DNA from 2 places in the Janthinobacterium sp. 17J80-10 genome. Region 2 is predicted to be linked to the other one. Evidence: predicted binding sites of a transcription regulator. Region 2 holds the regulator's gene; the other holds the start of a gene.
The links. Region 2 encodes sigma-54, which starts transcription at its own class of promoters, with help from an activator protein. Its sites were predicted from a motif close to TGGCANGNAANCTGCTTT; they were not measured.
Positions count from the first base shown of each region.

Region 1: EKL02_RS16215 (nitrate/nitrite transporter) is a predicted target of sigma-54. The motif match lies at 3,471-3,488, and genes of this name have one in related genera.

Region 1 covers NZ_CP035311.1:3,643,998-3,651,188, reverse strand. Annotated here, with positions in the region: gene EKL02_RS16225 (response regulator transcription factor) at 1-237, opposite strand, end outside; gene EKL02_RS16220 (bifunctional protein-serine/threonine kinase/phosphatase) at 485-2,188, opposite strand; gene EKL02_RS16215 (nitrate/nitrite transporter) at 2,219-3,433, opposite strand; gene nirB (nitrite reductase large subunit NirB) at 3,686-6,124, shown strand; gene nirD (nitrite reductase small subunit NirD) at 6,150-6,503, shown strand; gene EKL02_RS16200 (nitrate reductase) at 6,500-7,191, shown strand, end outside.
Region 2 covers NZ_CP035311.1:3,953,868-3,961,058, reverse strand. Annotated here, with positions in the region: gene EKL02_RS17740 (deoxyguanosinetriphosphate triphosphohydrolase) at 1-133, shown strand, start outside; gene EKL02_RS17735 (enoyl-CoA hydratase/isomerase family protein) at 146-1,228, opposite strand; gene raiA (ribosome-associated translation inhibitor RaiA) at 1,296-1,652, opposite strand; gene EKL02_RS17725 (RNA polymerase factor sigma-54) at 1,755-3,230, opposite strand; gene lptB (LPS export ABC transporter ATP-binding protein) at 3,246-3,986, opposite strand; gene lptA (lipopolysaccharide transport periplasmic protein LptA) at 4,003-4,551, opposite strand; gene lptC (LPS export ABC transporter periplasmic protein LptC) at 4,590-5,189, opposite strand; gene EKL02_RS17705 (HAD family hydrolase) at 5,186-5,713, opposite strand; gene EKL02_RS17700 (KpsF/GutQ family sugar-phosphate isomerase) at 5,713-6,741, opposite strand; gene EKL02_RS17695 (monovalent cation:proton antiporter family protein) at 6,851-7,191, shown strand, end outside.

The DNA.
Region 1 (7,191 bases), 310 kb from region 2:
GTTTTCTACCAGGATTTTTCGGCACGCCTCCACCCCGGAGCCATCCGGCAGAAGCATTTCCATCAGCACGACGTTCGGCTTGAGACGCGCCGCAGTGGCGACAGCGCACGGTATGGTCTGGCATTCACCGACGATTTCCATATTGCGAGTACCGACGAATCCGCGCAGACCGGCGCGCATTACCTCATGAAAGCCAACCAGTAAAACCCGGACTGGCTTTTTACCATCCGAGGGCATTTGCATTCCCCTCTGAAAAAAGCGCAAAGTTTCGTTTTAAAGGCGCAGCAAGGGAAGTGCCATTCGGCCCTGACTTTGCACGCGCAATGCATTGTTATCCTGCTGACGACATTTGTGCGGCGCATTCCAGTGCGCCATGCACAAATCAAGTGCGGTGCCGCTTGAAAATGCGGGAGACAAGGTCGTTGGGGATGACATATTTTTACAGGCAAAATTTATGCCTGCGATAAGCGTGGTGCCGATGAAATCAACGCACCATCAGCAGGTAGAGCAGCAAGAGATTGAAGACGATCGATGCCGCCGCAACTGCGCGCCACAGCGACAGCGGGTCGCGTTGCGCCAGCGGCGCCTTGGCGGGCGCAGGCAGGGGCTTGCTGGCGCCGCGTTCCAGCGCCAGGACAAATTCCTCGGCGGTTTCGAAGCGCTGCAAGGGATCGCGCGCAATCGCCTTCAGGATGACATTTTCCAGCCACAGGGGAATGTCGGGGCGATAGCGTGTGGGTGGCACGGGCTCGCCGAAACGCGGCCTCTGGAAGGGCTCAATCTCGCCATAGGGGTAGTGCCGAGTCAGCATCTGGTACAGGGTCACGCCGGCGGCGTACAGGTCGGTCTGGCGCGATGGCTGGCCGCCCTCGAATAATTCCGGTGCCAGGAACGAGGGCGTGCCGGCGCGCGGCGCACCGCTGGTGGCTTCGGCTTCGAGCCCTGACTGCGCCACGCCGAAATCCAGCACCCGCAATTCGCCGTCGGCGCCCAGGTGAATGTTGGCTGGCTTGATATCGCGATGCAGGATGCTGCGGCGGTGCAGTGCGCCGATGGCGCGTGCCAGCCGCGTGCCGTGGGCGATCGCGTCCGGTATGATGAAATGCTGGCCGCCGTCGAGGTGTTGCTGGATGGTCGCGCCGTCATGCCACGTGCAGAGGTAATACAGGTAATTTTTTTGTTCAGGCGTAATGACCTGCGCAAAGAAACGCGCCACTGCGCGCTTGGCCAGCCATTCTTCGTGTGCAAAGGCCGAGCGTTCCTCGGCATCGTCGGCGCGATCGGGATGCAGGGTTTTCAGGACCAGCGGGCGCTGGCTTGCCGGGTCAATGACGCGGTAGACCATGGTCGCCTGGGAAGCGTGCAGAACGCTTTCCACGCGGTAGCCATCGATGGACTGGCCGGCCTTGAGTTTGGGCGGCAGCGGCAATTGCCGCGATGCCGAGACCGCGTCGCGCAGGTTTTCCTGTGGCAGTGCATCGATACGCAGCGCCAGCGCGCTGGCATTGTCGGTGGACCCGGCCCGCAGCGCGCTGGCCACCAGTGCCGCGGCAGTGGCTTCGGCATCGCGCTTGCCGGCGGCCAGATCGGCCAGCAGGGCGGTCATGTCGTATTCGGTCAGCGCCGACCAGACGCCATCGGTCGCCAGCAGCAGGATATCGCCTTCGCGCAGCTCGCCCATGCCATGGTCGAGCGCCAGGCGGGAATCCAGGCCAATGGCACGCGTCAGCACATGCTGCATTTCCGGACGATCCCAGACATGGTCGGCGGAGAGCCTGGTAAGCTTGCCTTCGCGCAGCAAGTACAGCCGGCTGTCGCCGACATGCGCAAAATAATAGAAGCTGCCGCGCACGACCACGCAGGTCAGGGTGGTTGCCATGCCGGATAGTTCCGGCCGGATCGAGCCCTGTTGCTGTACCCAGCTGTTGATGGCCTTCAGGACGCGCTCGAGCGCTTGCGTCACCGGCCAGGTGTCGGGCGTGGCGTAATAATCGGTCAGCAGCCCGCGCACCGTGTATTCCGATGCCTGGCGGCCGCCATCGTTGCCGGAAACGCCATCGGCGATTGCCGCCAGCAAGCCCTTGGTGGAAATCTCGGGCGCGCCAGGCGTGACCATGCCGACGAAGTCCTCGTTGCGGGGACGGGTTCCTGCTTCGGTGGCATGGCCGGCAGCGACTAGTAACGACATGATCTTATAACTCTGTTCCCGGCATTATAGTCAGATCTTCGCCGTCGTCATCGCAGCGCTGCCCCAGGTGGTGCGCCAGCGGCCTTTTACCATGGAAAGTCCGATCAGGGCGATGACCGCCAGCGACGCAAAAATGGTCAGGCCGATTTGATAGCTGCCGGTCAGTTGCTTGGAGTAGCCCAGGCTGGAGGCAAGATAAAAGCCGCCAATGCCGCCGGCCATGCCGACGAGCCCGGTCATGACGCCGATCTCCTTGCGGAAGCGCTGCGGCACCAGCTGGAATACCGCGCCATTGCCAGTGCCCAGCGCCAGCATCGCCAGCACAAATACGACGACGGCCATGATGGCTGAATGCAGGCCAAAGCTGGCGATAAAGAGGAATGTCGCTGCCAGGATGTACATGATCGACAGCGTCTTGATGCCGCCAATGCGGTCGGCGATACGTCCCCCTAGCGGGCGCACCAGCGAGCCGGCAAATACGCAGGCGGCAGTGAAATAGCCCGCGGTGACCGGCGACAGGCCGTATTGGCCATTGAAATAGATTGCCAGGGACGAAGCCAGCCCGGAAAAGCCGCCAAAGGTGACGCCATAGAAGAACATGAACCACCAGGCATCCTTGTCCTTCAGCACTTGCAGGTACTCGACCATCGATTTCGGCGGCGGTGCCGCCGGCGCATCCTTGGCAAACACCATATAGACGGCAAAGGCGACGCTGAGCGGAATCAGGCACCAGCCGAAGACATTTTGCCAGCCGAATGCCAGCGCCAGGCTGGGCGCGAACAGGGCGGCGAAGGCCGTGCCGGAATTGCCTGCGCCGGCAATGCCCAGCGCAGTGCCCTGGTGCTCCGGCGGATACCAGCGTGACGCCAGCGGCAGCGCTACTGCAAATGCGGCGCCGGCCACCCCCAGCAGGATGCCCAGCGTCAGGACGCTGGAGTAAGTGTCGAGCTTGCCCAGCCAGGCCCACAGCATGCCGGCAATGACAATCGCCTGGCCGATGGCACCCGCCTTTTTCGGCTTCAGGTGGTCCACGAGAACACCCATGACGATGCGCAGCAGCGCGCCGGCCAATAGCGGCGTGGCCACGATCATGCCCTTTTGCGCAGCGGTGAGACCCAGGTCTTTGGCGATTTGCACGCCAAGCGGCCCGAGGATGACCCATACCATGAAGCTCAGGTCGAAATAAAAGAATGCGGCCAGCAGCGTAGGCGTGTGACCCGCCTTCCAGAATGAAGATTTTTGCATATGTCCCCGGGAGTCCAAAAAAGTGAATGCAGTGCACTATGCAAGTGCCATGCCAACATTTTTGTGCGTACATATGTGGTGCACGCTGTGATGTGGGTCGGAAAATGTGTCGGGACGGTGCCTTGCACCAAATAGGTTTGGAAAATTCACCAGCACGGAGCGTCGCTGCATTTTTTTCGACGTTTTGGCTGCACCGACAACTGGCATTGCTTTTGCTTAGGGGTAGTGCAGAACAATCTGGAGGGTAGTGCAATGAAAAAGCTGAAGCTGGTAATGGTGGGTAACGGCATGGCCGGGGTGCGCACGCTGGAAGAGTTGATCAAGCTCGCTCCGGACGTCTACGACATCACTGTATTCGGCGCTGAGCCGTATGCCAATTACAACCGTATCCTGCTGTCGCCGGTTTTGGCGGGTGAGCAGACCATCAAGGACATCATGCTGAATGATGTCGACTGGTATGAAGAAAACAATATCACGCTGCATCTTGGTAAAAAGATCACGCAGATCGACCGCGCCCGTCGCCTGGTCATTGCCGAGGATGGCACCACCGCAGAATATGATCGCCTGCTGCTGGCCACGGGTTCCGACCCGTTCGTGCTGCCGGTGCCTGGCAAGGAACTCAACGGCGTGATTTCCTACCGCGATATCCAGGACACCAACGCCATGATCGAGGCGGCCGCCAAATACAAGCAGGCGATCGTTATCGGCGGCGGCCTGCTCGGCCTGGAAGCGGCCAACGGCTTGAAGCTGCGCGGCATGGACGTGTCAGTGGTGCACCTGTCGGGGGTGCTGATGGAGCGCCAGCTCGATTCCGTCGCCGGCAAGATGCTGCAAAAATCCCTGGAAGAGCGCGGCCTGAACTTCCTCTTGCAAAAAAATACCCAGGAAATCTTTGGCGATGAAAATGGCCGCGTGAAATCGGTGCGGTTCACCGACGGCACCGAAGTGCCGGCGCAGCTGGTAGTGATGGCCGTGGGCATCCGCCCCAACACGAAGCTGGCGGAATCGGCCGGCCTGCATTGCAACCGCGGCATCGTCGTCAACGACACCATGCAGACGTTCGATCCGCGCATTTACGCCGTCGGCGAATGCGTCAACCATCGCGGCACCGCGTACGGACTGGTGGCGCCGCTGTTCGAGATGGCCAAGGTGTGCGCCAACCACCTCGCCAATTTCGGCATCGGCCGTTACCAGGGATCGGTCACCTCGACCAAGCTGAAAGTCACGGGCATCGACCTGTTTTCCGCCGGCGACTTCATGGGCGGCGAGGGCACTGAAGAAATCATCCTGTCGGATCCCATCGGCGGCGTCTACAAGAAGCTGGTGCTCAAAGATGACAAGCTGGTCGGCGCCTGCCTGTATGGCGACACGGTCGATGGCACCTGGTATTTCAAGCTGCTGCGCGAAGGCAAGGATGTCGGCGAAATCCGCGATACCCTGATGTTCGGCGAATCCAATACAGGCCGTCCCGGCGACGTCGGCCATGAAGGCTATACCAAGGCCGCCGCGATGCCGGATGAAGCCGAAGTCTGCGGCTGCAATGGCGTATGCAAGGGCACCATCGTCAAGGCTATCAAGGAAAAAGGGCTGTTCACCCTGGAAGACGTGCGCAAGCACACCAAGGCATCGGCCTCGTGCGGCTCCTGCACCGGCCTGGTGGAGCAGATCATCATGGCGACGGCAGGGGGTGACTATTCCACTTCCGCCAAGGCCAAGCCGATGTGCGGCTGCACCGACCATACCCACCAGGAAGCGCGCGACGCCATCCGGGCCAACAAGCTGCTGACGATTCCCGCCGTGATGCAATTCATGGCGTGGCGCACGCCCAATGGCTGCTCCTCCTGCCGCCCGGCGCTGAACTACTACCTGATCTCGACCTGGCCGCACGAGGCCAAGGATGATCCGCAATCGCGTTTCATCAACGAGCGTTCGCACGCCAATATCCAGAAGGATGGCACGTACTCGGTGATTCCTCGCATGTGGGGCGGCGAAACCAGCGCCTCGGAGTTGCGCCGCATTGCCGACGTGGTCGACAAGTTCAAGATCCCGACGGTGAAGGTCACCGGCGGCCAGCGCATCGACTTGCTGGGCGTGAAGAAGGAAGACTTGCGTGAAGTCTGGCATGACCTTGGCATGCCATCGGGCCTGGCGTACGCCAAGGGCTTGCGCACGGTGAAGACGTGCGTCGGTTCGGAATGGTGCCGCTTCGGCACCCAGGATTCGACCCGCATGGGCCAGGAACTCGAGCGTGAACTGGCGCGCATGTACTCGCCGCACAAGGTCAAGCTGGCGGTGTCCGGCTGTCCGCGCAACTGCGCCGAAGCCGGTATCAAGGATGTCGGCGTGATCGGTGTGGATTCCGGCTGGGAGATTTACGTGGCCGGCAATGGCGGCATCAAGACTGAAGTCGCGCAATTCCTGGTCAAGCTGAAGACCCACGAAGAAGTTCTGGAATACACTGGCGCTTTCCTGCAGCTGTATCGCGAAGAGGGGTGGTACCTGGAGCGCACGGTCCATTACGTCGGCCGCGTCGGCCTGGACTACGTCAAGAAGAAGGTTCTGGAAGACGCCGCCAACCGCAAGGCCTTGTATGAGCGCTTGCTGTTTGCGCTGGATGGCGAGCCGGATCCCTGGCATGAATCGGAAAAGGCAATGGTCGATACCCGCCAGTTTGCGCCTCTGACCTTCTGATTCATCTATCGAACAAGGAACTGCCATGACTCAACAATGGAAATCAATTTGCCAGGTAGACGACATCCCTGTACTGGGCGCGCGCGTCGTGCAGCGCGCCGGCCAGACGAATGTTGCCGTATTTCGCAATAGCGAAGACAAGGTGTTTGCGCTGCTGGACAAGTGCCCGCACAAGGGCGGACCGCTGTCGCAAGGCATCGTCTTCGGTGAAAAAGTCGCCTGCCCGCTGCACAACTGGAACATTGAACTTGCCTCCGGCTGCGCAGTTTCGCCGGATGAGGGATGCACTACCAGATTCGCCGTCAAGGTCGAGGATGGCAAGGTACACCTGGACGTCAATGAATTGAATACGCTCGGCATGGAGGCGAAGGCTGCATGAGCGAACTCCGGCAAACCAAGGCGACTTGCTGCTATTGCGGTGTCGGCTGCGGCGTGATCATTGAATCCGACGGCCAGCAGGTGACCGGCGTCAAGGGCGATCCCGACCATCCGGCCAATTTTGGCCGCCTGTGCACCAAGGGCAGCACGCTGCATTTGTCTGCCAGCCCGGTGCTGCAGCAGCAGGCGCGCGCGCTCTACCCGGAAATGCGTACGGCGCGAGCAGGCACGCGCGAGCGCACGACGTGGGATGCCAGCCTGGATTTCATGGCAAAGACATTCGCCAACACCATCGCTGCGCACGGGCCCGACAGTGTCGGTTTTTACATCTCTGGCCAGTTGCTGACCGAGGACTATTACGTCTTCAACAAGCTCGCCAAGGGTTTAATCGGCACCAACAATGTCGACACCAATTCGCGCCTGTGCATGTCGAGCGCCGTCGCCGGCTACAAGCAAACCCTGGGGGCGGATGCGCCGCCGGCATGCTACGAGGACATTGCCCTGGCCGATGTGGTGTTCATCGTCGGCTCCAATACCGCCTATGCGCATCCGATCCTGTACCGCCGTCTGGAAGCAGCGCGCCAGGCCAACCCGAACATGAAAGTGATCGTCGCCGACCCACGCAAGACCGACACCGCGCGTGAAGCCGATTTGTTCCTGCCGATTCTGCCGGGCACCGACGTTGCGCT
Region 2 (7,191 bases):
GGCGCCGGACTACCAGGTGGCTGGCGGCGATCCGGCACGGCAGGCGCGCAAGGTTGCCGACTATATCGCAGGCATGACGGATCGCTACGCCATGCGCGAACACCGCCGCCTGTTCATGATCGACGAGATCTGAAGCCCGCGGCCTCTAGAGCCAAGTGCGCAACGGGTGCGCATGCGCCGGCCACGCAGGCTGGAAAAATCCTGCCACCATTTCTGCGCTGACGGCTTGCGGCGAGGGCGATCCCCATGCCGGGCACAAGTCCTTGTCGATCACGGCGGCACGGATGCCCTCGAAGGCCTCGCCCTGCTTGAAGCAGTGGCGCATCATCGAACGTTCCATGCGCAGGCACTCTTCGAATGTCATGCCGGCGCCCGCGCGCAACTGCCGCAAGGTCACGCACAGCATGAGCGGCGAGCGCTTTTGCATGGTTGCCAGGGTGGTCTGCGCAAACGCCGAGGCATCGCCGGCCAGCGAATCCATGATCGATGGCACGTCGTCAAAGGAAAAGTGGTGGTCGATGGCGTCACGCTGCCGTGCCAGTTCGCCGGTGTCGCCTGCAGAAAATTGCGCGGCAAAGTGGCGCACGTCCTGGTCGATATCGTTGCCGTCGCCTGTGCCCGCCAAGGCGTGCAGGTCCGCCAGCCGCTCCGCCGGAATAAACACATCCGCCAGCCCCGCATGCAGGGCATCGGCGGCGCCGACGGGATTGGCCGTCAGGGCCAGCCAGGTGCCGATCTGAGCCGGCGCACGCGACAGGAAATAACTTCCGCCGACGTCCGGAAACAGGCCAATATTCACTTCGGGCATGGCGAGCTTGCTGCGTTCAGTGACGATCCGCAGCCTTCCGGCTGAGTGGCACTGGGCAATGCCCATGCCGCCACCCATCACGATGCCATCCATGAGCACGATGTAGGGCTTGGGGTAGTGATGGATCAGCCGGTTAAGCGCATATTCCTCGGTAAAAAAATCCTCTATCAGGGCGCTGCCTTGCTGTGGCGTGGCTTGCCCGGACTGGTAAAAAAAACGGATATCGCCGCCGGCGCAAAAGGCTTTTTCACTATTGCTGTGGATGAACACCGCCTTGATTGCATCGTCATCGCGCCAGTCCAGCAGCGCGCGCGTCATGGCGCGCACCATTTCCAGTGACAGCGAGTTCAGTGCCTGCGGGCGGTTCAGGGTGAGCATGCCAGTGCGATGCTGGATGCGGGTCAGGATATGGTCGTTCATGATCGGGTAATAAAAAGGGCGCTTGGCGCGCCCCTGGTTACATTTGCAGAAGTTGATTGCGCCGGTTTTATTCTTCCGGTGCGGCCGTCATGGATTCCGGCAAGTGCTTGATGGCCTGGTGCTGGTGATCCTGGAGGATGGCCTTGTACTTGAGGACCTGACGGTCGAGTTTGTCGACCAGCCCATCGATTGCGGCATAAAGGTCATGCGCGATGGATTCCACATGGACATCCTTGCCCCGCATGCGCAAGGTGATTTCAGCCCGCTGGCGCTTGTCTTTCTCTGCAAGTTTGTCCACGGTGAGGATGACCGCAGCATCAATGACATGGTCGAAGTGGCGCCTGATGCGCTCCAGCTTGGCATGCACATATTCCCTGATAGGAGGGGTCAGTTCGAGATGATGTCCACTGATGGTCAGATTCATACAGCGCTCCTTAAAATAAGGTCACTGGCGGTTCACGGTCGACAAAGGCAAGTGCGTGTCGCCTGAACACAGCAACGAATACAACAAATACTGCAAGGACTACTACAAGGACTTGCGCAGGTTGACTGGCGGGATTTTCAAGGCTTCGCGGTACTTGGCCACAGTGCGCCGGGCAACGACCATGCCTTGCTCCCCCAGCATTTCTGCAATCTTGCTGTCAGAGAGGGGGTTCTTGGGGTCTTCAGCTCCTATCAATTGTTTGATCAACGCCCGTATCGCCGTTGATGAAGCTTCGCCGCCGGCTTCTGTGGCGACATGGCTGCCGAAGAAATACTTCAGCTCAAACATGCCATGCGGCGTCAGCATGTACTTCTGCGTTGTTACACGAGAAATAGTACTCTCGTGTAAACCTAGTGTATCAGCTATTTCGCGCAAGACAAGAGGGCGCATGGCGACGGCGCCATGCGAAAAGAAATTGCGTTGTCGCTCCACAATGGCTTGAGAAACCCGCAGGATCGTGTCGAAGCGCTGGCGCATGTTCTTGATGAGCCATTTTGCTTCCTGCAATTGCGAAGTGAGTGAGCCCTCACCCTTGTTTTGCTTGAGGATATTCGCGTACAAGGCATTCACGCGAAGCCGGGGCATCACATCATGATTGAGCATGACTTGCCAGCCGTTCTTGCCGCGCTTGACGATTACGTCCGGCACGACATAGTCGGCGGCATCGCTGGCAAAGACAGCCCCGGGATGGGGGTTGCACTGGCGGATGATGCACTGTGCTTCGCGCAAATCCTCGTCATCGCAATCGAGCAGTTTCTTGAGCTTGTTGAAGTCGCGCTGCGCAAACAGGCCGAGGTGCTTTTCGACGATGGTCAGCGCCATGCGTCGTGTCACCATCGGCACTTTCGGCATGCGCCGGATTTGCAGTGCGAGGCATTCACCGGCGTCGCGCGCGCCGACGCCGGCCGGCTCGAAACTTTGCACCAGTTTCAGGGCGATGGCCAATTCTTCCGGATCGATTTCCAGCTCGGCAGGCAAGCGCGCATGAATTTCCTCGAGCGGCTCTTCCAGGTAGCCATTGTTGTCAATGGCGTCGATGATCAATTCCATCAGGGCGCGATCACGCGTCTCATGGCTGGTCAGGCGCATCTGTTCCAGCAGGTGTTCGCGCAACGTGATGTGGTGCGCTTCCAGTTGCGGACGTGAGTCGTCGTCTTCAGGGTTCTTGCCGGTGCGGGCGACATCGTCGAAACTCCAGTCGGCCTCGCCATTGCCGCCATCCGCCGCCTCGCCGCCTTCTGCGCCTTCATAGGCAGTTTCGCCATCGGCCGCCGGCGCATCTTCGGCGGCGGACTTTTCCGCCGGGCTGCTGGTCTGGTTGATGGCGCCATCGGCAAGCAGGCGCACCGAATGGTCGAGCGGATCGTCAACGCGCTCGAGCATGGGATTGTCAGCCAGGATATGTTCCAGTTCCTGCTGCAATTCCAGCGTCGACAATTGCAGCAGCCGGATCGACTGCTGCAACTGCGGCGTCAATGCCAGATGCTGCGATACGCGTAGCTGAAGTGACTGTTTCATGGCGATGCCGCTTGCTTACATCCTGAAATGTTCGCCAAGATAGACCCGGCGCACCGACTCGTTGGCGATGATGTCATCCGGGCGGCCACTGGCCAGCACGACACCCTGGTTAATGATATAGGCGCGATCACAAATGCCCAGCGTTTCACGCACATTATGGTCGGTGATCAGCACGCCAATCCCGCGTTCCTTGAGAAAGCGCACGATGCGCTGGATTTCGATCACGGCAATCGGGTCGACACCGGCAAAGGGTTCGTCCAGCAACACGAAGCGCGGGCTGGTTGCGAGTGCCCGGGCGATTTCTACGCGACGGCGCTCGCCGCCGGAAAGCGACAGGGCCTGGCTGTCGCGCAGCTTTTCAATCTGCAGCTCTGCCAGCAACAGGTCGAGCTTTTCTTCGATAACCGCTTTCGACAATGGCTTGCCATCATCGCGCTGCAGTTCCAGCACGGCACGGATATTTTCCGCCACCGTCAACTTGCGAAAAACCGAGGCTTCCTGGGGTAGGTAGGACAGGCCGAGGTTGGCACGCCGGTGAATCGGCAAGCGGGAAATGCTCACCTCGTTGAGCTCGATATCGCCCGCATCCGACGGCACCAGGCCGACGATCATGTAAAAAGCGGTGGTCTTGCCGGCACCATTAGGGCCAAGCAAGCCGACCACTTCGCCGCTGCCCACTTCCAGAGAAACGTCGCGCAATACCTGGCGCGCGCCATAGCTTTTCTGTAATCCGCGGGCAAGAAGTTTGCTGCTCATGCTGATCATTCCTGGTTCATTTCTTGGCTTCGTTGCGCGGTTGAATGACCGCCTTGACACGTCCGGCGCCGGGTTTGCTGCTATCGGAGGAGGTGTTGTTGACAGCGAAAAATTCCGTGCGATTATCATAAGAAATGAATTCGCCCTCGACCTCGTCGGTGACCTTGGTGCCTTCGAGGCGGCGCATTTTGGCCTTGGAAAACAGTTTTGCGACATCGGCCTTGTTGTCGTATTCAATGCGTTCTGCTTCACCCTCAATCCACAGGTTCGCGCCACCGTCGCGCTTTTGCCGGAAGCTGGCCGGTTTGCCCTGGCCTGCGTGCAGGGTGGCAAACTGGTATCCCGCAGGATCCTGCGTTACCACCATCTTGTGCGCTTTCATGATGAGCGTGCCGCGGGTCAGGACGACGTCGCCGGTAAAGGTATTGACCTGGCGGACATCATCGTAAGCCATCTGGTTGGCTTCGACATTGGTGGGTTTGTCAGCATCGGCTTTTTCAGCATAGGCAATGCCGGTCGCCAGCATATTGAGCGCAAACAGCGATAAGAAGAAAAATCGTTTCATGGGAAAGAAATCCAGTGATGCATTGGAAATGACTTGCTTCATTGTGTCATTCGGGGTTGCAAGGTGCCACGAACCTTGCTTGCCAGGCTAAATTCTCCCGTCGCGTGGTTGGCAAACATGCCGGTACCGTACAAAACGGTGGTGCCGGAAACAAGTTCCACTGGGCGGTCGGTTTTCATGGTGTCGTCATCCGGCAGTACGAGCATATATTCCGAGATCAGGCGCAAATGCCGCGAGCTTGTTGATGCGGGGCGTTCCATTTTCACGTTGTTAAACAGGCGCACCTGGCTCATGTCACTGTTGGCCAGTGCCCGTTCGGCCACGATCGTGGTCGTCGGACGTTTTGCGCTCAGGGCTTTCATGACCGGACGGGCAATTTCATAGGAATCGTCCTGCGGGTTATGCGTCATGCGTTCGCCGGCAATGTGATAACGGGCTTCGCCGGTTTTCGCCAGCCTGACAAAATTAAAGCGCTCGACGTAATAGTCGGGTTCGGTGCGCTGCACCGCAGGCAGACTGTCTTCAATGCCGCGCCGCATGACGTCGAGCAGCCAGAAACTGCCGAGCGCCAGCAATGCGGCGAGCGCCAGCACCAGCCCAAGCTGGAAGCGGTTGGCCGCGGCGCGCCGGTCTTTCATGCCAGGTAGGGCGCGAGCGCCGCTTCGTAATTGCCTTGGGCATGCAAAATGAAATCGCACAGTTCGCGCGCAGCGCCGTCGCCACCGGCCGCCTTGGTAATGAAATGCACGCGGCTTTTCACTTCGGGATGAGCATTGGGCACGCTGGCGGCAAAACCGACGCGCAACAGGATCGGCAAGTCGATCACGTCATCGCCGACAAAGCCGCAAGCTTCTGGCGCAATGCCTGTCTTGTCGAGCAATTGCTCGAAGGCGGCGCGCTTGTCGTGCACGCCCTGGAATACATGGGTGATGCCGAGATCACTGGCCCGGCGTACCACCAGCGCTGACTGGCGCGCACTGATGATGGCAGTGGCCACGCCGGATTGCTGCAGCAGCTTGATGCCATGGCCGTCCAGGACGTTGAACGTCTTGATGACTTCGCCTTCCGGGCCATAGTGCAGGCTGCCGTCGGTGAGGATGCCGTCGACATCGAAAATCATCAGCCTGATTCGTGCTGCGCGCGCGCTTGCCTGGTGTTCCATCAGATTACCTTGGCTCGTGTCAGGTCGTGGATGTGGAGCGCGCCGACCAGCTTGCCATCGGTGTCGGTGACCAGCAACTGGTTGATCAGGAACTGCTCCATGATCTGGGCGGCATCCGCCGCCAGCTGGTCAGGGCCGATCGTGCGCGGATTGGCATGCATGACGTCGGCGATTTTCAGCTTGCTGAAATCCTGTGTGTGTTCGAGCATGCGGCGCAAGTCGCCGTCGGTGAAGACGCCGATCGGGCGGAAGGCATCATCGACGACGGCGGTCATGGCCATGCCTTTCTGGCTGATTTCCATCAGTGCGGCCGACAGCGACAGTCCTCCGGTCACGGCGGGAACCGCAGCACCGCTACGCATGACGTCGCGCACATGGGTCAAAAGTCGGCGGCCGAGCGCGCCGCCGGGATGCGAGCGGGCGAAATCCTCTTCGCGGAAGCCGCGCGCATCCAGCAGCGCCACGGCCAAGGCGTCGCCCAGGGCGAGGGTGGCGGTGGTGCTGGCGGTTGGCGCCAGGTTCAGCGGGCAGGCTTCCTTGTCCACTGCGACATTCAAGTGCACATTGGCCAGTTGCGCCAGGGTCGAGCCGGGCTTGCCGGTCATGGCGACCATTTTTGCGCCCATGCGCTTGATCAGGGGCACGATGTCGAGCAATTCGGCGGTTTCGCCGGAATTGGAAATGGCGACGAAGGCGTCTTGCGCGGTGACCATGCCAAGGTCGCCATGCGCGGCTTCGCCCGGATGGACAAACAGCGCGGGCGTGCCAGTTGATGCCAGCGTGGCGGCAATCTTGCGGGCGATGTGGCCGGATTTTCCCATGCCGGAGACAACGACGCGGCCCTTGCATTCAAGAAGCAACTTGAGCGCATCGGTAAAGTGCTGGCTTCCCTCGCCGGCAAAGCGCTGTTTCAAAGCAAGAATGGCATCGGCTTCGATTTGCAGCGTTTCGCGCGCCAGGTTCAAGGCATGGGCGGCACTATTTTCGTCAAAAATTTTCGTCAAGGTTTTTTCATCGGTTACACTCATGGGAGAAGTATAAACGAAATAGGCAAGCAAAAAACCTGCCAGAAATAAACAAACCGCCCCTCTTGAGTTAACACAATGGCAGCATCTTCGCTGCCGCTTCCTTGAAAACATGTCGTCGGCGCTTGAATTAACCTTGTTGTTGCTGGGCTCTGCAGTCCTGGCTGTCGTGGCTTTTCGCAGCCTCAATTTGCCGCCCATGCTGGGTTACCTGGTGGTGGGCATCCTCCTGGGGCCCCATGCCTTTGGCCTTGCCAAGGAGAGCCCGGCCACGCATACCCTGGGCGAGCTGGGTGTCGTATTCCTGATGTTTTCGATCGGGCTGGAATTTTCCCTGCCCAAGTTGTCTTCCATGCGGCGCACGGTATTTGGCCTGGGCCTGGCGCAGGTCGGCCTGACCACGGTCGTGGTGATGGGCTGTGGCTGGCTGTTGGCCTGGGCCTTGCCGCAACT